4 regions of the Staphylococcus sp. SA22 genome follow, and region 3 is predicted to be linked to each of the others. Evidence: predicted binding sites of a transcription regulator. Region 3 holds the regulator's gene; each other region holds the start of a gene.
The links. The regulator Rex, encoded in region 3, represses fermentation and respiration genes when NADH is low (regulators of the CRP and FNR family bind a similar motif). The targets are predictions, from matches to a motif close to TTGTGAAATATTTCACAA.
Positions count from the first base shown of each region.

Region 1 (3,226 bases), on a different contig from region 3:
TATGCAAAACATATTCAGCAAGAAAAAATAAATGACTGTATCGTGGAAGCAGCGCGTCGTTATAACAAGGTTGTTAGACTTAAAGGTGGCGATCCAGCGATATTTGGTCGTGTGCAAGAAGAAGTCGACACACTAAATGAACATCATATTGCGTTTGAAATTGTACCAGGGGTGACATCAGCGAGCGCAGCAGTTGCTACTATGCAGACAGGTTTGACAATGCGTACAGTTGCTAAAAGTGTGACATTTTCTACAGGTCACTTTAAAGATTCAGAAGAAAATGAAGTGGATGTCAATTCCTTAGTGAATGGTGGCACGTTAGCAATTTATATGGGGGTAAAACGTTTAGGGAAAATTATCACACAGATACAACAATACACAGATATTGATTACCCGATAGCGATTGTCTTTCAAGCATCGTGTTTTAACGAGTTTGTTGTTAAGGGGCGTTTAAGTAATATTATTTCAAAATTGCAACACTATTCAATTGAGGCGAAACCAGGTATATGTATTATTGGGGAAGTTGTTGGCTATACTGAAAACACTCCTAAATCATATGATCCTACGAAGCAATTTTATGTAGTAAGTGGTTCTAAACATGACGCCCTTATGCTCTGTGAACATTTATATGACGAAGGTTATGGCTGTTTGCTAAACCCAAATGATACATCGAATGGCACATATCATTCGTCGCAATATGATTACTATGATGCATTTATTAAGCAGCAAGAAAATGTAACATATATTTCAACCGATCGTGCAGATGCTAATACAGTGTTATGTCACTAATTTATAAAAATAAATGAATAAGTAAGGTTTCAACCGAGAGAATATATTCGTGTTGAAGCCTTATTTGTCGTTGTGCCAAATTTGAACGATTTAGATTGGCAATAAGCATGACCATACATGATTGTGTATTATTTCAATGAAATCCCGTTATTGATAGGGAAATTCCTTAAGTAATTAGGTGATTCCCTAATATTTTATGTTTGTGAAAAAATGTACAATCTAATTAAAGCAATAGTCTTGGGCATTTTAAAGTATTTAAAAACACGACATCTACACATCGTATTTTTATACGTAGGAGGATATAAATATGGGAAAATTTGGATTGAATTTCTTTAAACCAACAGAAAAATTTAATGGGAATTGGTCGATCCTAGAAAGTAAAAGTAGAGAATGGGAAAAAATGTACAGAGAACGTTGGAGCCATGATAAAGAAGTAAGAACAACACATGGTGTTAACTGTACAGGCTCATGTTCTTGGAAAGTATTTGTGAAAAATGGGGTTATTACCTGGGAAAATCAACAAACTGACTATCCAAGTTGTGGTCCGGATATGCCTGAATATGAACCGAGAGGCTGTCCACGAGGTGCGTCATTCTCTTGGTATGAATACAGTCCTCTTCGAATCAAATATCCATATATTCGTGGAAAACTCTGGGATTTATGGACTGAAGCATTAGAAGAAAACAATGGTAATCGCGTTGCTGCATGGGCGTCTATTGTTGAAAATGAAGACAAAGCCAAACAATATAAGCAAGCCCGAGGTATGGGAGGGCACGTGCGTTCAAATTGGAAAGACGTGACAGAGATAATCGCAGCACAATTACTGTATACAATAAAAAAATATGGTCCAGATCGAATCGCAGGATTTACACCTATTCCAGCGATGTCAATGATTAGTTATGCAGCAGGTGCTCGATTCATCAATTTGCTTGGTGGTGAAATGCTTAGTTTTTATGACTGGTATGCAGATTTACCACCTGCCTCTCCACAAATTTGGGGAGAGCAAACAGATGTGCCTGAATCAAGTGACTGGTATAACGCATCATACATTATTATGTGGGGATCTAATGTACCTTTAACACGTACTCCGGATGCACATTTTATGACAGAAGTCCGCTATAAAGGTACAAAAGTCATTTCAGTAGCACCAGATTACGCAGAAAATGTGAAATTTGCTGATAACTGGCTAGCACCGAACCCTGGTTCAGATGCTGCAATTGCACAAGCAATGACGCATGTTATTTTACAAGAACATTATGTTAATCAACCTAATGAACGCTTTATAAATTACGCCAAACAATATACAGATATGCCGTTTCTTATCATGCTGGATGAAGATGAAAATGGATATAAAGCGGGTCGATTTTTAAGAGTGAGTGACTTAGGTCAAACAACAGAGCAAGGCGAATGGAAGCCAGTTATTCATGATGCAATCAGCGATAGTTTAGTAGTACCTAATGGCACAATGGGTCAACGTTGGGAAGAAGGTAAGAAGTGGAACTTAAAACTAGAAACAGAAGATGGTTCTAAAATTAATCCTACATTATCAATGACAGAAGGTGGATACGAATTAGAAACGATTCAATTCCCATACTTTGATAGTGATGGAGATGGGATATTCAATCGTCCAATTCCAACTCGACAAGTCACTTTAGCAAATGGTGACAAAGTCCGTATTGCTACAATTTTTGACTTAATGGCAAGTCAATATGGCGTGCGTCGTTTTGATCATAAATTAGAATCAAAAGGATACGACGATGCAGAATCAAAATATACACCTGCTTGGCAAGAAGCCATTTCAGGCGTAAAACAAAGTGTTGTCATTCAAGTAGCTAAAGAATTTGCGCAAAACGCTATCGATACTGAAGGGCGTTCAATGATTATCATGGGTGCGGGTATTAACCATTGGTTTAACTCAGATACGATTTATCGTTCAATCTTAAACTTAGTTATGTTATGTGGCTGTCAAGGTGTGAATGGTGGCGGTTGGGCTCACTATGTGGGACAAGAAAAATGTCGCCCGATTGAAGGATGGAGTACTGTCGCATTTGCGAAAGACTGGCAAGGACCACCACGTTTGCAAAACGGAACAAGTTGGTTCTATTTTGCGACAGACCAATGGAAATATGAAGAGTCAAATGTAGATCGTTTAAAATCTCCATTAGCTAAAACAGAGGAGTTAAAGCATCAACATCCAGCTGATTATAATGTTTTAGCAGCTAGACTTGGTTGGTTACCATCATATCCACAATTTAATAAAAATAGTTTGTTGTTTGCAGAAGAAGCTAAAGATGAAGGCATTGAGTCGAATGAGGCAATTTTAAAACGCGCGATAGATGAAGTTAAGTCAAAACAAACGCAATTTGCGATAGAAGATCCGGATCTGAAAAAGAATCATCCGAAATCACTGTTTATATGGCGCTCAAATCTAATCTCA
Region 1 is NZ_JBSZQY010000004.1:129,926-133,151, forward strand. It holds gene cobA (uroporphyrinogen-III C-methyltransferase) at 1-789, shown strand, start outside; gene ACXQH5_RS05625 (nitrate reductase subunit alpha) at 1,097-3,226, shown strand, end outside.
Region 1: a site for Rex is predicted at 990-1,007, ahead of ACXQH5_RS05625 (nitrate reductase subunit alpha). Genes of this name have one in related genera too.

Region 2 (3,226 bases), on a different contig from region 3:
CTTTACGTCCGTCTGGTGTGTTACCAGTTTTCTTACCGTATACAACGTTTGAAGTAATTGTTAATACACTCATTGTATGTTCTGAATCACGATATGTTTTATGACTACGTAATTTAGTCATAAAGCGTTCTACTAAATCAACTGCGATATCATCTACACGGTCGTCATTGTTACCGTATTTAGGGAAGTCGCCTTCGATTTCAAAGTCTACTACAAGACCTTCTTCGTTACGAATTGGTTTAACTTGTGCATATTTAATTGCAGATAATGAGTCAGCTGCTACTGATAAACCAGCGATACCTGTTGCCATTGTACGTACAATTTCTGTATCATGTAATGCCATTTCAATACGTTCATAGCTGTATTTATCGTGCATGTAGTGAATAACATTTAATGAGTTAATGTAAACACCTGCTAGCCAATCCATCATTTGATCAAATTTCTTGAATACTTCGTCATATTCTAATACTTCGCTGTTAATACCTTCGAAGTTTGGACCAACTTGTGCACCAGATTTTTCATCTTTACCACCATTGATGGCGTAAAGTAATGTTTTAGCTAAGTTCGCACGTGCACCGAAGAATTGCATTTGTTTACCAATTGTCATCGCTGATACACAACATGCGATACCATAGTCATCGCCATAGCTTTCACGCATAATGTCATCATTTTCATATTGGATAGAACTTGTTTTAATACTCATTTTTGCACAGTATGTTTTGAAGTTATCAGGTAAACGTACTGACCATAATACTGTTAAGTTTGGTTCTGGTGCTGGACCTAAGTTATCTAATGAGTGTAAGAAACGGAATGAGTTTTTCGTAACAAGTGGACGTCCGTCAATACCTACACCACCGATAGATTCAGTTACCCAAGTTGGGTCTCCAGAGAATAATTCATTGTAATCAGGTGTACGAGCAAATTTAACAATACGTAATTTCATGATGAAGTGGTCAATAATTTCTTGAACTTCGCTTTCAGTAATAACACCTGCTTTAAGGTCACGTTCAGCATAGATATCTAAGAATGTTGAAGTACGACCTAAACTCATTGCTGCACCGTTTTGTTCTTTAATTGCAGCAAGGTATGCTAAGTATAACCATTGAACTGCTTCTTTGAAGTTTTCTGCTGGACGGCTTAAATCGAAACCATATTTTTGTCCAAGTTCTTTTAATTCTTTTAATGCACGATATTGTTCTGATAATTCTTCACGTAAACGAATTACATCTTCTGACATTTCTGTAGACATCGTGTTGAAGTCGTGCATTTTTTCTTCCATTAAGAAATCTACACCATATAAAGCTACACGACGATAGTCACCGATAATACGTCCACGTCCGTATGCATCAGGTAAACCAGTGATTACACCTGCTTTACGGCAGTTCAACATTTCTCTAGAATATGCATCGAATACACCTTGGTTATGTGTTTTACGATAATCTGTAAAGATTTTTTCAGTTTCTTCGTCTAATTCGTAACCGTAAGCTTCACAAGCTGCTTTCGCCATACGAATACCACCGAATGGTTGCATTGAACGTTTGAATGGCTTTTCAGTTTGTACACCTACAATTGTTTCTAAATCTTTGTCTAAATAACCAGCATCATGAGATGTGATTGTTGAAGCTACTTTCGTGTCCATATCCCACATGCCGCCACGTTCACGTTCTTCTTTCGATAACTGCATTACTTGTTCCCAAAGTTTAGAAGTTGCTTCTGTTGGTCCTGCTAAAAATGAATCATTACCTTCATAAAGAGTGTAGTTTAATTGGATAAACTCTCTTACATCTACGTGTCTGTTCCATCTTCCATTTTTAAATCCTTGCCAAGCTGTTGCATGATTTTTATTTGTTTCTAACATACTAAACGCCTCCATCTGTATAATGTTGTGAATTTGAAATGCTATGTTAACGTTTTCATAGTCATTGTAGCATGTTTGTTGTGATTTTTTTCACATAAATTATGTACAATTTTCATCAAATGTATGTCAAAACATAGAAACTGTACTAATTTGTGTAACAGTAATATGCTAATTGCATTCTGTTACACAACAGTTATAATGTTCACTATTTTCATTGCTTTAAAAGTTAATTTAGGTGGATATATTTGTTTATAAAAAATGATTGTTAATAAGCGTTAAATCAATACTTAGAGAGATTTACTTTTATATATGAAGAGACAGGATTAAATACTTTTATTGACGTAAAAATTTACTTTTGAACCGTTCAATATCTTGCCAATTTTTATATAACAGCTTCAAATAAAATATAACAGTTTGATTTTACAGCCTCGGTAAGTCGTCTTGACAAACAAAAATTATGTGCTATCACAACATTTGCAACGTCTTAACAAGTCATCTATAAACATTTCTAAATATTTAACATTACTTATGCGTCATTTATTGCTAAAATTATTGTATTAAAATATACATAGAATTGATGGGATATCATGAAATCAAAAATTTATATCTTGCTATTATTTCTCATTTTTTTATCAGCATGCGCTAATACGCGTCACTCTGAATCAGATAAAAATGTATTAACAGTTTATTCTCCGTATCAATCAAACTTGATTCGTCCAATTTTAAATGAATTTGAAAAACAAGAGCATGTCAAAATTGAAATTAAACACGGATCTACTCAAGTACTACTTTCAAACTTGCATAACGAAGATTTTTCGGAGCGTGGTGATGTCTTTATGGGTGGTGTGTTATCAGAAACAATTGATCATCCAGAAGATTTTGTTCCCTATCAAGATACATCTGTAACACAGCAATTAGAGGATTATCGCTCGAACAATAAATATGTTACTAGTTTTCTATTAATGCCAACAGTTATAGTAGTTAATTCAGATTTGCAAGGAGATATTAAGATTCGAGGTTATCAAGATTTATTACAACCTATACTTAAAGGTAAAATTGCGTACTCAAATCCAATTACAACAACGACAGGCTATCAACATATGCGCGCTATTTATAGCATGCATCATCGAGTAAGTGATGTGCATCAATTCCAAGACCACGCGATGCAACTGTCAAAGACGTCTAAAGTCATTGAAAATGTTGCTAAAGGTAAATATTACGCAGGTCTAAGCTACGAACAAGATGCACGAACATGGAAAAACAAAGGTTATCCTGTATCAATCGTTTATCCAATTGAAGGAACAATGTTAAATGTTGATGGTATTGCTTTAGTTAAAAATGCACACCCTCATCCTAAGCGTAAAAAGT
Region 2 is NZ_JBSZQY010000003.1:149,656-152,881, forward strand. It holds gene pflB (formate C-acetyltransferase) at 1-1,858, opposite strand, end outside; gene ACXQH5_RS04575 (ABC transporter substrate-binding protein) at 2,446-3,226, shown strand, end outside.
Region 2: a site for Rex is predicted at 1,937-1,954, ahead of pflB (formate C-acetyltransferase). Genes of this name have one in related genera too.

Region 3 (3,226 bases):
AATTGTAATTGTCCATGAAGCATTATCAATTTGTTCATAGTTTGTTACAGGATATCCATTTTCTGCAGCCCAATTTGGAATAGCTTCCGTCGCTTGCGTGCAATCAAAATCAATTTTTAATTCATCTCCAGATTGCAATGTTGCCATTTTCTTTTGCGCTTCAATTAACGGAAATGGACATACCATTCCTACTGTACCTAATTCGTGTATCATAATTATTTCTCCTTTTCCAATCACTTTTATTTGATCAACATCATTTGCATAATAATCTTCTATACTATTTGCGTTTGCTGTTTAACCTTTGCAGATTGTTGTTGTACTTTTTTCATTGGACGAACAAAGATAAAATGACTCATTGTCCATACACCAACTATCATTGATGCTAGCGCAATCCATCCTTGCCAAGTCATCGTTGCTGTTTCAACCAAACCGTTACCGATAGAACAACCACCAGCAACTGACGCACCAAATCCCATACATATGCCACCAATAGCACTGTTTCGTATTGTAATCTTGTCTGGCAATCGCCATTTAAATTCTCTTGATCCTCTAGCTGCAATATATGAACCAATGAAAATTCCTAGAACTAAAAAGACACCCCAATCAATAAATTTAGTTTCACCTGTAATCAAAAAGTGTACTAAATTTGCTGATGGCGTTGTTATACCTAAACCGTCATTTCTTCCAGTTGATGCACTCATTGGCCAAGCTAAGAGTGCGATAAGTCCAATTACAATTGCTGCAATAAATGGATGGTATCGTTTTTCGAAAAGGTAATATCTAATACCTGTATAACGTTGCTTTAGTTTTGGAACAGCAACTCGAACTTTCTTATTATTGAGTGTTCTTACAACTAGAAAAATGGTGATTATAGTTAATATAACGACTAATCCCCAAAACGGAATGCCAGTTGTTTGAGACATATCACTATTTACATTCGTTGGTTGATTAATTTTATCCATTACTGGCTTTAAAATCCCTGTTTTAGTGATTGCTGCAGTAACAGCATATAATACTAATGCAATCCAACTACCAATTAGCCCTTCACCAGCGCGATACCAAGTACCTGTTGCACACCCTCCAGCCAATACTATTCCAATTCCAAAAATAAAAGAACCTATAATTGTTCCCAATATTGGAAAACTATGTGCAGGAATTTGTAAAATACCTGTTGCCGTCAAAATCAATAATCCTATACTTTGAATAGTAATAGCGATTAATAATGCATAGAACATCTTATTATTCTTTTGCACATACATATCTCGAAAGCCACCTGTTAAACAAAATCTTGTTCTTTGCATCACAAAACCTAAGAGTCCCCCGACAATTAAGCCACTAAAAATCATCCACATCGTCCTAACCCCCTAATTTCCGATAAGTTTAGTATGTATTATAGGCGATGATTTTCTTGTTTTCAACCTTATACACAATATTTTTGATATTTATATTATATTCACATAAGAAATGCGATTAATTACGATTCATCATTATATCTCTACGTGTTAATTTATTAACCTATACTATATTTATTAACACAACAGTTTTTCCTTTCATTTTCAAACATAACAGAAAAAGCCTGAGACATACTTAGTCCCAGACTGTTCTATAATTAATTAAAGATATAACAAGGTTAATCATTCAAAGCTAACATCACATTTATTCACTGTAATTTTTCATAAAGAATAATAATGACTGTAATTCTATACCTAAGTCAATTTGATGTACTTGCACATCTGAAGGCGTATTAATTCTACCAGGAGTGAAGTTTAAAATACCTTTCACACCAGCTTGGACGAGTTCGTCTGCAACTTTCTGTGCAACTCTTTCTGGTGTAGTTAGAATCACAACATCTATTTCTTCCTTCTTCAATGTTGTTATTAATTCATCGTTATCTTTTACAATAACGTTCCCTATTTTCTGGCCAATAACATCTTCTTTTACGTCAAACGCTTCTGTAATCGTCATATCATCATGTATTGAAAAGTTATATGTGAGCAAAGCTTTCCCTAGGTTCCCAACTCCGACAATTGCGATTTTGATCATGTCACTCTCGCTTAGTTCAGATTTAAAGAAATCCAATAAACTATCTATATTATATCCGTACCCTTTTTTACCTAATTCGCCAAAATATGAAAAGTCACGACGAATTGTTGCCGAGTCAATTTGTAACGCATCGCTAATCGCTTTTGAATTTACACGATCTATACCTTTAGATTTTAATGAACTGACAAATCTATAATATAACGGCAAACGTTTTAAAGTTGCTCGAGGAATTTTAACTTGGTCACTCATTCGCTATTTCCTCCTTCGTGTTTGAATGAATTATATCTATGTATTCAAACGAGTTAGAGCGTAATTGTTAGATTATTAAAAAACAAATAATTGATTACAATGAATACCTAAATATTATACATTATTGAATTTTAAAAATAAATATCTTAGTTTCAAGACGGCGTTTTATACTGTAAAATGGTTATTAATGTAATAATTACGACTTTTATCATAAGTTAATAAAATTTGCGAAAGACGAAAGGTGAAGATCGAATGATACTTTTACAACTCAATCATATATCAAAATCGTTCGATGGTGAAGATATATTTACTGATGTTGATTTTGAAGTAAAAACTGGTGAACGAATTGGTATCGTAGGAAGAAATGGCGCCGGTAAATCAACATTGATGAAAATTATAGCTGGTGTAGAAAACTATGATTCTGGAAATGTGTCAAAAATTAAAAACTTAAAACTAGGTTATTTAACTCAACAAATGACTTTAAATTCTAATGCAACAGTTTTTGAAGAAATGTCAAAACCATTTGAACATATTAAACGAATGGAAAGCTTAATCAAAGAAGAAACAGATTGGTTATCAAAACATGCAAATGATTACGATAGTGATACATATAAAACACATATGTCCCGTTATGAATCTTTATCGAATCAATTTGAACAATTAGAAGGATATCAATATGAAAGTAAAATTAAAACAGTACTTCACGGGTTAAATTTTAGTGAAGAAGATTTCAATAAACCTATCAATGATTTTAGCGGTGGCCAAAAAACACGTTTATCTTTAGCTCAAATGCTATTAAATGAACCTGATTTATTACTTTTAGATGAACCTACTAACCACTTAGATTTAGAAACGACAAAGTGGCTTGAAGATTATCTACGTTATTTTAAAGGTGCAATCGTCATCATCAGCCATGATCGTTACTTTTTAGATA
Region 3 is NZ_JBSZQY010000009.1:1,823-5,048, reverse strand. It holds gene ACXQH5_RS08880 (sulfurtransferase TusA family protein) at 1-213, opposite strand, end outside; gene ACXQH5_RS08875 (YeeE/YedE family protein) at 273-1,352, opposite strand; gene ACXQH5_RS08870 (redox-sensing transcriptional repressor Rex) at 1,657-2,292, opposite strand; gene ACXQH5_RS08865 (ABC-F family ATP-binding cassette domain-containing protein) at 2,545-3,226, shown strand, end outside.

Region 4 (3,226 bases), on a different contig from region 3:
GCAGTCCTCACTCACACAATTTCTCATAAAAATCACAACGCTCCAACGTATTTCCAACTTACTTTCACCTATTTTAATTCATAAAAACGACACTTTAATTGTCATTATCCAATAATAGCAAGACGTTATTATTGCAATCTTTTTTATAAAATAATAGAATCATAGTATTGTCATTTAAAGATAAAGTAAGTACGTTTTTATTTTTCAGATTTTTTAAATTATTATGAATATCTAGTTTTAGGAAGGAAATTACATTGAAAAAACAAGTTATTATTTCGGGCCTCATGTTATTTTCACTATTTTTTGGAGCCGGAAATTTAATATTCCCGCCCATGCTCGGCCATACAGCGGGTCAAAATATGTGGATTGGCATGTTTGGCTTTGCCCTTACTGGCATTTTACTACCCTTTATTACTGTTATCGTTGTCGCATTTTATGATGAAGGTGTTGAAAGTGTAGGCAATCGTATACATCCATGGTTCGGGTTTATTTTCGCTGTCGTCATTTACATGTCTATCGGAGCATTTTACGGTATTCCACGTGCTGCAAATGTCGCGTACGAAATTGGTACAAGACACATTTTACCTGTGCACAACCAATGGACTTTAATTATATTCGCAGCAATCTTTTTTGCCATCGTTTACTGGATTAGTTTAAATCCATCGAAAATCGTTGATAATTTAGGTAAATTATTAACACCATTATTACTATTGATGGTCGCTCTATTAAGTATTGCTGTCATTTTCAACCCTGAATCTGCACTAAGTGCACCTAAGGATAAATATATAACACATCCTTTCATTTCAGGAAGTTTGGAAGGCTATTTTACAATGGATCTTGTTGCTGCGTTAGCTTTTTCGGTAGTCATTGTCAATGGCTATAAGTTTAAAGGGCTCACAGATCGCATGAAAATTTTAAAATATGTCTGCTTTTCAGGTCTTATTGCAGCCATATTACTTGGAATGATTTACTTTGCACTTGCATACGTTGGGGCATCAACGGCTCCAGGAAACTTTAAAGATGGTACAGATATATTGACGTACAACTCATTACGCGTATTTGGTTCGTTCGGTAACCTCGTATTTGGAATGACGGTTATTCTTGCATGCCTAACAACATGTATAGGACTCGTCAACGCTTGTGCAACATTTACTAAGAAACACGTGCCTAAGTTTTCTTATAAAATATTCGCACTTGTTTTCTCTATCATAGGATTTTTATTTACAACACTTGGTTTAGAAATGATTTTAAAAATTGCTGTACCATTGTTGACATTAATATATCCCGTGTCTATTGCACTTGTACTGATATCATTTGCTAACATGTTTAGCACATTCAGATTCAGTTGGGCCTATCGACTCGCAACTGTTATTACATTGATTATTTCAATTTTACAAATACTAAACAGTTTCGACTTATTACACGGTGTTATTTTGAAATGGTTTATGATGTTACCTTTAGCAGATATCGATTTAGCTTGGCTTGTACCATTCATTCTTTTGGCAATCATAGGTTTCATCATCGATGTAGTTATACGCCGTCCGAAACAAGCGACAACTAAATAGAAGCATAATCTCCTAGTAATGATCGTCGCATCATTACTAGGTTTTTTGTATGAAAATCTGTATTTATTCATTGATACTAACTGGCGATTAATTATTTTAAAATAAATGATTTGTTAAAAAATCCTAGCTGTTATTCAAAAATATTAGTTTTTAAAATTAATTTTGTGAAATTATTCACAAATAAGGCGATTCATAGTATACTCTGATTAACAAATGAAAAGTGAGGATGTCATTGTGAAGGAGAAACATATTAAATGGGATAAAATATTTTATGGGGACGACTGGGTAAATAACGTAGTCGAAACGATAAGAACGAAAGATATATTACAAAGCGTTTATTTAAAACGTTATCTATTACGCGCTATGATGGCAGGATTTATTATCGGGATTATTACGGTCTTCGTATTATCAGTTAAAGCAACACACGAACCAGATTTACCGCCAGGCATTGTGAATATGGCCAGCGCCATTACATTCAGTTTTGCGTTAGTACTCATTTTATTTACAAACTCCGAACTACTAACTAGTAACTTCATGTACTTTACTGTAGGCCTGTATTATAAAGTAATTAAACCAACTAGAGTATTGAAAATATTTTTATTATGCTTTGCAGGAAATATTTTAGGTGCTGCTATTTTATTTAGTTTCATGCGTTTTTCAAATGTAATGACGCCAGATATGTTAAATCAATTATCAGCAGTTATAGAACATAAAACGTTGTCTACTGGGTTTGTAAGTATATTAATGAAAGCGATATTCGCCAACTTTTTTATTAATATTTCATTAGTTATCGCCATGCAAATTGACGATGTACTTGCAAAAATGTTTGTCATGATGTTCGGTGTTACCATATTCGCCTTTATGGGTTATGAACATGTCGTTTACAACAGTTGCTTGTTTATGGGCGGCTTAATTTATCAAGTTGATACATTGCACTTCATTCCTGCTATTTCAAATATTGCTGCCGCTTTTATCGGTAACTATATCGGAGGCGGTCTCATTATAGGTTTATTCTATGCTTACTTGAATGATCATCATCAATTTTATAAAAATAATTAACTCTATTTAAACAATGCGTTAGTCGATGCCTTTAATATTTAGAAGTGCATTGTCTAACGTATTTTTTTAAAGTTCGTCAATGCTTTTTGTCCGATGGCATGCTTATTATCAAATACAAAATACTCTCTTAAAAGCAGTTATTGACTGAAAATCTACTTCTAAGAGAGCACTTTATTTAATCGGTTAATTTGTTAAAACCTAACAGAAATATAATTACTTAAGAAATCTTGAAATTTCAATATACGATGTTTATGATAAGTCGCTTATTTGATCTTTAGGCTTGTTATTAGTAAGTAGTTTAATACCACTGACTAACCATAAAGCAAATGTAATTATGTTACCACTTATTACAGCTCCAATAATCAACAATATACCACTCATTTTTTTGTTTTTAGATGCTTTAAACATACCGATTGCACCTAAAATAATTGAAATGATTCCAAATATAAATAGGAATAAGAATAATACAGTGAAAATTGCTGCTGCTGTTTCTGCATCAACTGGGTCAACCTCACCATTAACTGTTGTTGACACATCTGTAGTCATTACACCTGATGCTGCTAAAACCATCAATAGTAAACTAAATACCGTTGCTAAACCTT
Region 4 is NZ_JBSZQY010000003.1:60,147-63,372, forward strand. It holds gene brnQ2 (branched-chain amino acid transport system II carrier protein BrnQ2) at 255-1,565, shown strand; gene ACXQH5_RS04145 (formate/nitrite transporter family protein) at 1,800-2,624, shown strand; gene ACXQH5_RS04150 (DUF4064 domain-containing protein) at 2,874-3,226, opposite strand, start outside.
Region 4: a site for Rex is predicted at 1,728-1,745, ahead of ACXQH5_RS04145 (formate/nitrite transporter family protein). Genes of this name have one in related genera too.